Regions from separate parts of the Paenibacillus sp. FSL R7-0312 genome, predicted to be linked through region 1. Evidence: riboswitches for the same ligand, from Rfam matches in the RefSeq annotation. Region 1 holds a riboswitch; each other region holds the start of a gene.

Region 1 (3,277 bases):
ACCTCTTCCTATCCCTGCATAAGCCCCAACCCGCGGAAATATTCCAGCGCCTGCTTAGCACTCTCCAGCGACGACACGGCATAAGCCTCTTGCTCTACTATATAATACAGAATTCCGCTTTCCTCTGCCTTGTCGAAGACGCTAGCGAAATCAACCTGCCCTTTCCCGAGGTCAGTCTCTTCATTATTTGCCCCGAAATCCTTAATGTGGACCAGCGGAACACGCCCGGCATAACGCGAGACATAGTCAATCGGCCGGGCCCCGCCCCTGTATACCCACCCCAGATCAAACTCGGCAAACATATGCTCAGCAGGAATCTGCCCCAGCCATATATCGATGACTGCTTTGCCGTCTACCTCCGCAAATTCATAATCATGGTTGTGATACCCGTACTGCAGGCCTGCTGCACGGACCATCGCGGAGGCCTTCTCCAAGAAGGGAATCACCGCCGTCACATCTTCCATCGAGGGGTTCTGCGGAAGCGGTGCCGAAGGGGTGATCATATATTGTAGTCCAAGTTCCTTCGCATATTCAATTTCTTTGGCTAACGCCCGTTCCATGTTATCCAGACTGCTGAAATCCAGGCCCACATGCGCCGAAGGCGCAGCAAGACCCAACCGGTCCAATGTACGGCGCAGTTCTCCTGCAGACACGCCGAAATAACCGGCGAATTCTACCGCCTGGTATCCCATCTCCGCCACTTTGCCCAGTGTACCCAGGAAATCGCGCTCTGTCTGGTCACGCAGTGTGTACATTTGAATTCCGATTTGCTGTGAGGCCTTTGCCATGAAAGATCCGCTCCTTATAGGTTGAATCTGATTACAACTACAGGTACTCCTTACTCTCCTTGCAGCTTACGTTCCACGGATTCCAGCTTGCTGCGGCTCGTAGAAGACTTGTCACGACGGTCATCAATTTTAAGCGAGGTAGATACTCTCTGTGCTCCTGAAGTAAAAGGCGACTCATGCAGCGCTTCTACTGCAGACAGAATCCGTGCAACCGGTCCTTCAATAATAGTCCCCATCGAAGTAAGCTCATAGGTAATCCCCTCCACGGTCTGCAGCACACGCTGCATATCGGCCACATAGCTGCTGAGACTGGTACTGCCAGTGCCAATCGGAATAACGGTCACTTCACCAATCGCCATTATGAAATCCCTCCTGCAAGTTTGATGAGTCTCCTCTTTCCTTACTCCTTAATTGTAACCCTTCAGCGCCCCTCCCACAAATAACCACAGACCCCCCTCTCTATTACTATCTCCCCCGTAAAATTACCAGGATTAGACGCACTCTATTTATGGAGTCTTTGTGGCATCTTTTGGGACAATTTATGACTCATTTAAGGCCATATCCACAGGAAAGTTGTGGATTACCTGTGGACTAACTGTGGATCATCTGTGAGTAAACCTGCGGAACCCGCTCCCCGCGCGGGATTGTAAAAAAACATTTACAAACACAATATATTGAGTTACGTTTATTAAACAACAACAAAATATAGTAGAAACAGGTGTTTCACTCTCTCAATCGAGAGGAGACTTAATAGGGAAACGCGGTGCAAAACCGCTGCGGTCCCGCCACTGTAACCGGATGTTCCAGCCGCCAGATGCCGCTGGAGCAGCATCCACCGGCAACAAGCCACTAAGGGGCTGCGAGGCCCCTCGGGAAGGCGCCGGAGGGCATACCGGAAGCCAGGAGACCTGCCTGTTTCTGTGGCACCATTCAGACTCCTGCGAGGAACAGGCGAGGTGCCCGCATGCGGCCTGCACGAGCAGAGTTAGCCTTTCCGTTAATCGGGCCAGAGGCTGCCGATACCTGAGGACGATAGAGTATCGTTCTCAGGTATCGGCTTCTGCGGAATGTACAAGAACGGGTTATACATAAGCATAGACAACAAGCCCTATACCCCTTTACGTATATTTCACAAAGACCACCGGCAAATTTCCGCTTCCGGATATTTGCATTACGCATTCGGGCATTTCCCGCCTTCCCGGCTGGAGATGTCTTTTTACTGATGTCTTGGAGCACATGCTTCACGCTTATGATACCGAGAGGAGAGAGCTATACAATGACGCTGCTGGAGAAACGATATAACGAAGGACAAGCTGTACAGGAGGTTCTTTTGGAAGAAGTTATTCATTTGGGACGGGATATTATCGACAGCCGGGATTTGGATCTGCTGCGCGAGAATGCCAACTTGAACGGGGAGAGCTTCTCCGGCAAGATGAGCAAATTCGGTAGTGAATATTCCAAGTGGTACGCACGCAATTTCACGATGCCGCCACAGCTCGTGCAGGCTATTGAAGATAATGTTGTATATGTACACGACCTGGATCAATATGCCATCGGAACAACCAACTGCATCTTCATCCCGTTTGAACGTCTGCTCCGCGAAGGCTTCAATACCGGCAACGGAAGCGTCCGCCCTCCGAATTCGATTATGACGGCTATGTCGCTGGTGGCGATTATTTTCCAGTCCCAGCAAAATGCCCAGTACGGCGGCGTATCCGCCAACAAGCTGGATTACGATCTCGCGCCTTATGTCACTAAATCCTTCACCAAGCTGTTCCGCAAAGGAATGGAATATTTCGAGGAAGGTACCGCCGGAGAAGCGCTCGGCGAGGTTACTATGACCCGCAGCGATCTGGAAGAGAAGTATCCGCGTGCCTTCCGTTTCGCCCTGAAAGAGACAGAAATTGAAACGCTTCAAGCCGCGGAGAGTATGGTACATAACCTGAATACCATGTCCAGCCGCTCCGGCGGCCAGATTCCTTTTACCAGCATCAACTACGGAACCTGCACCTCTCCGGAAGGCCAGCTGGTGATCAGCTCCCTGTTAACTGCTACGATGAACGGGCTTGGCAGCGGAGAAACACCGGTGTTCCCGATTCAGATCTTCAAATGCAAACAGGGTGTCAACCAGCAGCCTGGTGATCCTAACTATGAGCTGTTCGTGAAAGCAGCAGAGTGCTCTGCACGCCGACTGTATCCGAACTTCGCCAATCTGGATGCTCCGCTGAATATGCAGTACTACGATCCAGCCGATCCGGATACTGAATTTGCCACCATGGGCTGCCGGACACGTGTTCTGGGTGACCGCTTCGGACGCAACCACTGCTCCGGCAAGGGCAATCTTTCATTCAACACGCTTAACCTCGTACGTTTGGGACTAGCCTACGGCACAGTAACCGGCCGTCGCCTTGCCGCTGACGAGGAAGGCTTCTTCGAAGATCTTAATCATTATATGGACGTTGCGCTGGACGGCCTGCTGCACCGGTTCC
Region 2 (3,277 bases), 580 kb from region 1:
CAGGTGCCGGGACGGGCACTGGGGCCGAAAACGGTAGAACAGAAGGTACCGGGAACGCTGGCGGGGGTGAAGGCGGCGGAACGGAAGGCGCCGGGAACGCAGGCGGGGGTGAAAGCGGCGGAACGGAAGGCACTGGGAATGCTGGCGGGGATGCAAGCAGCGACGAAGCAGGCGTCAAGCTGGTGTTCAGCTTTGCCGCTGTGGCGGACTGCTCCGCCTTCAACCCGGCGGAGATCATTGTGATGTCCGGTAATAACGTTGCGGACACTTACAAGGTTGTAGCAACTGCGAGCAGTTGCCTGGCCGCCGGAGTTGACGGCGGCTCTGATGAGGGAGCCGTGGGGACTGACGGCGGCGGAGATGGGGCCGCTGGAAATAGCGGCGGTACTGGTGAAGCAGGCGCAGGGAATGACGGCGGCACGAGTGGAAATGCCGCCGCTGGGAATAGCGGCGGCACTGGTGAGGCAGGCGCCGGGGTTGACGGCGGCGCGAACGGGGAAGCAGCCGAGGCCTCCCCGGCAGCGGGTGCATCGGGCGCAGGAATCCCTGCGCGCGTATATGAAGTGACGGTGGAGCTGGAGCCTGGCGCGAAGCTGGCCGCGGATGATATGATCACCGCCGGAATCTATACGCTGAAGCTACAGGCTAGTCCGGGGAGCATTCCGGGAAGTACCCCGAGCACTACTCCGGAGACTACACCCGGCACCGACCCCACTCCTTCCGCCAGCCCGGACACGGATGCGGAATGATTGAGTGAGAGCCTGAATTGGCGAAGCCGGATGTAAGAGAAGTCCGGCATTTCATCAACGGTGCTGCCGCCAAAGTTGGCAGAGGGGTCATTGTATTTTATACACTCAAATCCGGAATAATCAGCCCTATTATGCGTTCTATTGTATTTGATGCATTAGATTCCGGATTTCTGAGCCTATCAGGGGTATATTCCACAATCAATTGTATGAAATACAGCAGAATGCCTTATCGCCGTCTTTTATTCCCATTCTGTTGTACATAATACAATCAACAAGCTTCTGGCTCTTGCCGGAAGCGGAAGAATCACTATTTAAGTCCTGAACAGCACGATATGCCGGGAGAATGCGGCAAGTGTTGTTCAGGCTTTTTTGTGTGGAAGGGGCAGGGTCTGCCTATAATTGAAGCAGCTTGTCTATAGACATACAGGGGAATAGTAGATATGATTGTTTGAGAATATTAAAATTTAATAAGCTTTGGAAAAAGGTGCGGATTTCCGTAGAAATAGGCGCTGTCATGCAACAGATAGCCATGCCGGTTCTACGAGAGTAATCTGCTTAAAAGGGAAGGCCGGTGTAAGTCCGGTGCGGTCCCGCCACTGTAAATGCGGAGCGACTCCTGAGAAGCCACTGTCTGATGATCGGATGGGAAGGCGGGGGAAGCAATGATGCGTAAGCCAGGAGACCTGCCTTTTTCGTTGTTGTTTCTATTCTTCGGGGGTAAGAATGCGGAACAGGTGCAAATATAAGCAGGGGCTGTGTGTAGGGAATCCTCATTTCAGCCGCATGTATTATATCCTTCCCCGGCCGCCCTGTACAGGGCGGTCTTTATGTTGCACCCGCATCAGCGGAGGACGCAGGATTCATCTATACCATTCTATTCACAGAAAGAGGTCAAGCAATGAAGAACAATCTATCATCTAAGTTTATCCGGCTGGGTCTGATCGTTGTCATGATGTTCGCGGTTCTGGGGGCATCCGTGGCTCCGGCAGGACAGGCTTTTGCCCAGAGTGATACCGCATCAGCCCAGTTAAGCTTGAATGCCGCGAATACAGCCTCAGCTCAACCGGCAGGCACAGCAGTTAATGTAGCTGAGGCAGTCTATGCCACTTCGGAGTTTGTGCTGAAGGCCGGAGTCCAGTCCGACTGGCAGGCCATCGGCCTTGCGCAGGCGGGCTACAAGGTTCCGGATAGTTATTTAAAGGCGCTTGAGAGTAAAGTAGCCGCAGCCAAGGGTGTTTACGCCAGAGCTACGGAATATGCGCGGATTACGCTTGCGGTAAGGGCGCTTGGCGGGAATCCGGCAGATGTCGCCGGCTACAACCTGATTGAGAAGCTCTACAATAACGATAAAATTACCGGCCAGACGCTGAACAACGCAGCCTACGTACTGCTGGCGCTTGATTCCGGAACTTATACTATGCCTGACAATGCCAAATGGACGCCGGCGAAACTGCTGGCTGAGATCCTGTCCAAACAGAATACTGACGGAGGCTTCACCCTGACTACGGGGGCTAGTGATCCGGACATGACAGCGATGGTGCTTACGGTGCTGGCAGGACATAAGGATGATCCGGCAGCCAATACCGCGGGTCAGCGGGCGGCAGCCTGGCTGGCGACTGCACAGGACAAGAACGGCGGCTATGGTGACAGTAGCGAGAGTGTCGCTCAAGCCATTATTGGACTGTCTTCCTTTGGGATTGACCCGGCAGGAGCGGAGTATACCGCAAACAATGTGAACCTTGTCAGTAAGCTCCTTAGCTTCAGTGCAGCAGGCGGCGGGTTCGCTCATACAGCGGGCGGAAGCTACAATCAGCTCTCGACAGAGCAGGCGCTGGAAGCATTGGTAGCTTACAAGCTTTTCAGCACAGGCAGCAAGCTCTATGATCTTAGCAATTCACCTGTGAAAAGTCCTCAGGTTAGTGTGTCTGTTGCCATTGAGGGCCCTAATGGAACCCTGGCAGAAGGCACTGTATATGCTGGAAATGTACTTCAAGCCCTGGAGAAGGCAGCGGCGGCGAAGAAGGTGGCCCTGGTCAATGAAGCGGGTAATTATGTGACGGGAATTGGCGGCGTGACTGCAGGTGCTTTTGGCGGCTATGACGGATGGATGTATGTTGTAGCGCGTGGTGGAGCATGGATTTATCCAAGTGTAGGCATGGGTGATTTCCTTCTTGCGGAGAATGACCGCGTGCTTGTCTATTATGGCGGGGATAACACACAGGTGGTAGAGTCCGTGACGGTCTCCCCTGCACAGCCGCAGCCTGGACAAGATATTACTGTAAAAGTAACTCAAAAGCAGTGGGTATGGAATGAAGCGACCTTCACTTCCGACCCGGTATCCTCAGCAGCCGCAGGGGTTCAGGTATCTATCAGCGGTAAAACTGCTGTTACGGATGCTGCGGGTTCAGCTGTTGTTGCCGGCGGCCTGCCAGCGAATAAATATACAATTACCGTTACCGGATATCTCAAGGACAGCACACCTGCGGTAGTCCGCTATTCGCAGCCGCTGACCGTGGCTTCTGCTGCGG
Region 3 (3,277 bases), 6.1 Mb from region 1:
AGGAACATCAGTGCCGCGAACGAGCTTTTCCACATGGGAGACAGCTGCCTTAAGGCATTATTATAAGAAAGGACATCAATTCGTCTGATCACTTCCTGATGCTGTTCTGCTTCGCCTGGCCTTGTTTCCCTTTCAGCAGCCCCAGTGAATATCCGATCACTCCGGCGCCAATCGCCGCCTGTAATGCGAACAGCATACTCTCCGTCTCACCCGGGATTTCGGTCAGCGGCTTGAACCAGGGTTCATATTCCGGGTTAATTTCTGTGATCACACTCTCGGCAGCATCATCGGCCCCGCCGAACTCCCCTTCTACGAACAACAGCGGCAGCACACACAACAGGACAACGGCCAGCAGCATCAACCCATTGTTCCATTTATTGCTCATTATGCATTTCCCCCTTTAACCTTGCGTTTCAGGAGCGACATTTCATTCGGACTGTACGATTTCAGCCAGTTCCACAATAATACGGTCAGCAGCCCTTCGCTGATGGCCAGCGGAATCTGCGTTACGGCAAAGATCCCTCCGAATTTGAGAAAAGACGCCAGGACCCCGCCATCCGCAGCCGGAAAAGCCACCGCAAGCTGGACGGAAGTCACTACATAAGTCATCAGGTCGGCAACCGCCGCCGCACAGAATAAGGCCAGCTTCTCTCGGTCCGGCAGCTTCATCAACAGCTTATAGACTGCATATCCGGCAAAAGGCCCCGCGACCGCCATCGAGAACGCATTCGCCCCGAGTGTAGTGATTCCCCCGTGCGCCAGAAGCAGCGCCTGAAACAACAGCACAATCGAGCCGATCACGCCCATCGGCAGCGGCCCCAGCATTACAGCACCAAGCCCTGTACCCGTAGGATGAGAGCTGCTTCCGGTAACGGAAGGCATTTTGAGCGCCGATAGAACGAACGTGAACGCCCCTGCCAGACCGAGCAGCAGCTTCAGCTCAGGATTCTCCTTGGTCATCGATCTAAGCCTGATAATCCCGAGCACAAAGAACGGTAAGAACGCCACCCACCAGAACACAGCCCAGCCTACCGGCAGAAACCCTTCCATAATGTGCATAGCCTGGGCCGTCCCAGGTTCATTCAGCAAAAAGAACACTGTAAATCCGGCAATCAGCGCCGCAAAACTCCAAAATCCGCGTTTCTTCATTTGTCAGCCTCCACGTTTCTTAAATATGGCAAACCAAAAAACTCCCGCCCTTCTGGGTGGGAGTGTATGTACGCAGGTATGATTCGATAGAGAGCACTGCCGTGCGCCAACAAAGGGCTCTGCACCCGGTCGCTCCGCATGGTCCGCTCAACGCTGTGTCTGCATAACATTGAGCCGGCTCTGATCTTGATCTTCAAGATTCCCTCCGGTTCTACAGGGGCACATCGCCTCATCTTATTAACCTATCCGTACACCGCTCCTATCCGCGTAGAGTCGTGGTGTGTGTAATCAAGGTAGGTCTCCTGGCTTGGAATACGGGCGCTGCATCCTTCGTCTTCCCCGGGATCTCCCCAAGTGACATCATGAAGTTCAGCTCTTCCTTACAGTGGCGGGACCGCTCGGGACTTGCACCCGATTCCCTGTTATCCCTTGCCTGATCCGGCAAGAGCACCTTGTTACATCGCTAATCCATCCTACATCATAGCGGAACAGGCTCTGCATGTCTGTGATAAAATTGGAGCGGCTGCGAGGCGCAGTATTCATTTGCTTGTTAGGCAATATTCATTTGCTTGTAAGAATATCATTTGAGTAATATAATTATTAACTATATAACCTGAACGTGGAGGCAGCACATGAAACTTGATCTAACCGAACAATCTTTACCCGTGTATGAAGCGTTATCCAGCGCTGTGCGCCTGCAGATGCTGCGGCTGCTGTCCGAACAGCCTATGAACGTCAAGGAACTGGCCGGGGCGCTGAAGCTCAGCAGTGCCATTATGACCATGCATGTGCGCAAGCTGGAAGCTGCCGGACTGATCCGCAGCCACATGGCTCCCGGGCGCAGCGGACTGCAGAAGATTTGTACACTGGCCGCCGAGAGTGCTGAGATTATTTTCCCCGGACAAGCCAGAACACAGCGCAGAGGCTACCGTAAGGAAATACCCGTGGGCCACTACTCTGATTTCCAGATTGAACCGACCTGCGGATTATCTACCACCGAGCGGGTAATCGGCAACTTTGACGATCCGCGGTATTTCTGGGATCAGGAGCGGGTGAATGCAGGCATCCTGTGGTTCGGCAAAGGATTCGTGGAATATAAAATCCCGAACTTCCTGCTGTCCAGCCAGAATCCTGAGGAACTGGTCATCACCATGGAGATTGCCTCCGAAGCCCCGTCCATCAATAATAACTGGCCCTCCGACATCACCTTCACACTGAACGGACAGCGGCTTGGATTCTGGACCAGCCCCGGCGACTACGGGGACAGCCCGGGCAAATACACTCCTTCCTGGTGGCCTGCGCTCACCAACCAATATGGACTGCTTAAGCAGCTGCGGATTACTCCGGCGGGCACGTTCATGGACGGTCAGAAGCTGTCAGAGGTTACGCTGGATCAGGTCAGTATCCGTGATAAACAGTGGACGTTCAAGGTTTCTGTGGAAGACGATGCGGAGCATATCGGTGGTCTTACCTTGTTCGGCAAGGGATTCGGCAACTACAACGAGGATCTGGTCTTTGAACTCTTTTATACAGATGCTGTTGAAGCGTCGGCAAATACCAGCCGGACGGAAGGACCCGGACAGGATTAGACAACAAACAGCGGCAGCAGGAGACCTTAAGATCAGGTCCCCCGCTGCCGCTGTTGCGGTTACGGTATTATTACTAGAGACAGCCATGCGGTTTAATCAGTCACAGGCTGCCACAAGCCGCCGCCCGGCAGCGGACAGCCGCGTGCCTTCAGCCGGGCCACGACCGGTATAATGCAGCCGCAGGCCGTGCAGGTCACGCCATCCTGCAGCTTAGGACAAGCTCTGCATAGAGCAACCCGCTCGGCATAGACTTCATCCGGGGCAGTGTTCCCCGGATTGAACATCGAAGAGGCCAGAATCCGGGCAATCTGCGCTTCCGTCACCTTGTACTCCTCCCGGCATCCCTTGCAGGCTGAAGTGGTTGTCATGCTGCTGTTCTCCTTACGCTTCCGGAGTAATTTCCAGTACAGTTACCGACATTGGCGGCAGAGTAACCGTCAGCGTATCTCCTTCAAGCTTGAAGCCGTTGAACGGCTGCGGTGTTACAGCTTCCGGCTGCTCGAAGGTATTGTGGGCATCGATGGAAGACCCGGCAAGTG

What was found. A riboswitch is a leader RNA that binds a small molecule or an ion and turns the genes downstream of it on or off. The one in region 1 is predicted to bind cobalamin.
Region 2: it holds a riboswitch for cobalamin, as region 1 does, so the genes downstream of both, MKX70_RS00920 (S-layer homology domain-containing protein) here and MKX70_RS03355 (anaerobic ribonucleoside triphosphate reductase) in region 1, are expected to answer to the same signal.
Region 3: it holds a riboswitch for cobalamin, as region 1 does, so the genes downstream of both, MKX70_RS29940 (energy-coupling factor ABC transporter permease) here and MKX70_RS03355 (anaerobic ribonucleoside triphosphate reductase) in region 1, are expected to answer to the same signal.

What each region holds. Positions count from the first base shown of each region.
Region 1 is NZ_JBBORE010000001.1:788,398-791,674, forward strand. It holds gene MKX70_RS03345 (sugar phosphate isomerase/epimerase family protein) at 9-788, opposite strand; gene MKX70_RS03350 (MTH1187 family thiamine-binding protein) at 839-1,147, opposite strand; cobalamin riboswitch at 1,488-1,718, shown strand; gene MKX70_RS03355 (anaerobic ribonucleoside triphosphate reductase) at 2,065-3,277, shown strand, end outside.
Region 2 is NZ_JBBORE010000001.1:210,509-213,785, reverse strand. It holds gene MKX70_RS00925 (GAP1-N2 domain-containing protein) at 1-749, shown strand, start outside; cobalamin riboswitch at 1,266-1,454, shown strand; gene MKX70_RS00920 (S-layer homology domain-containing protein) at 1,648-3,277, shown strand, end outside.
Region 3 is NZ_JBBORE010000001.1:6,900,310-6,903,586, forward strand. It holds gene cbiQ (cobalt ECF transporter T component CbiQ) at 1-92, opposite strand, end outside; gene MKX70_RS29935 (energy-coupling factor ABC transporter substrate-binding protein) at 89-385, opposite strand; gene MKX70_RS29940 (energy-coupling factor ABC transporter permease) at 385-1,149, opposite strand; cobalamin riboswitch at 1,425-1,619, opposite strand; gene MKX70_RS29945 (ArsR/SmtB family transcription factor) at 1,782-2,738, shown strand; gene MKX70_RS29950 (DUF6171 family protein) at 2,831-3,106, opposite strand; gene MKX70_RS29955 (alpha-N-arabinofuranosidase) at 3,120-3,277, opposite strand, start outside.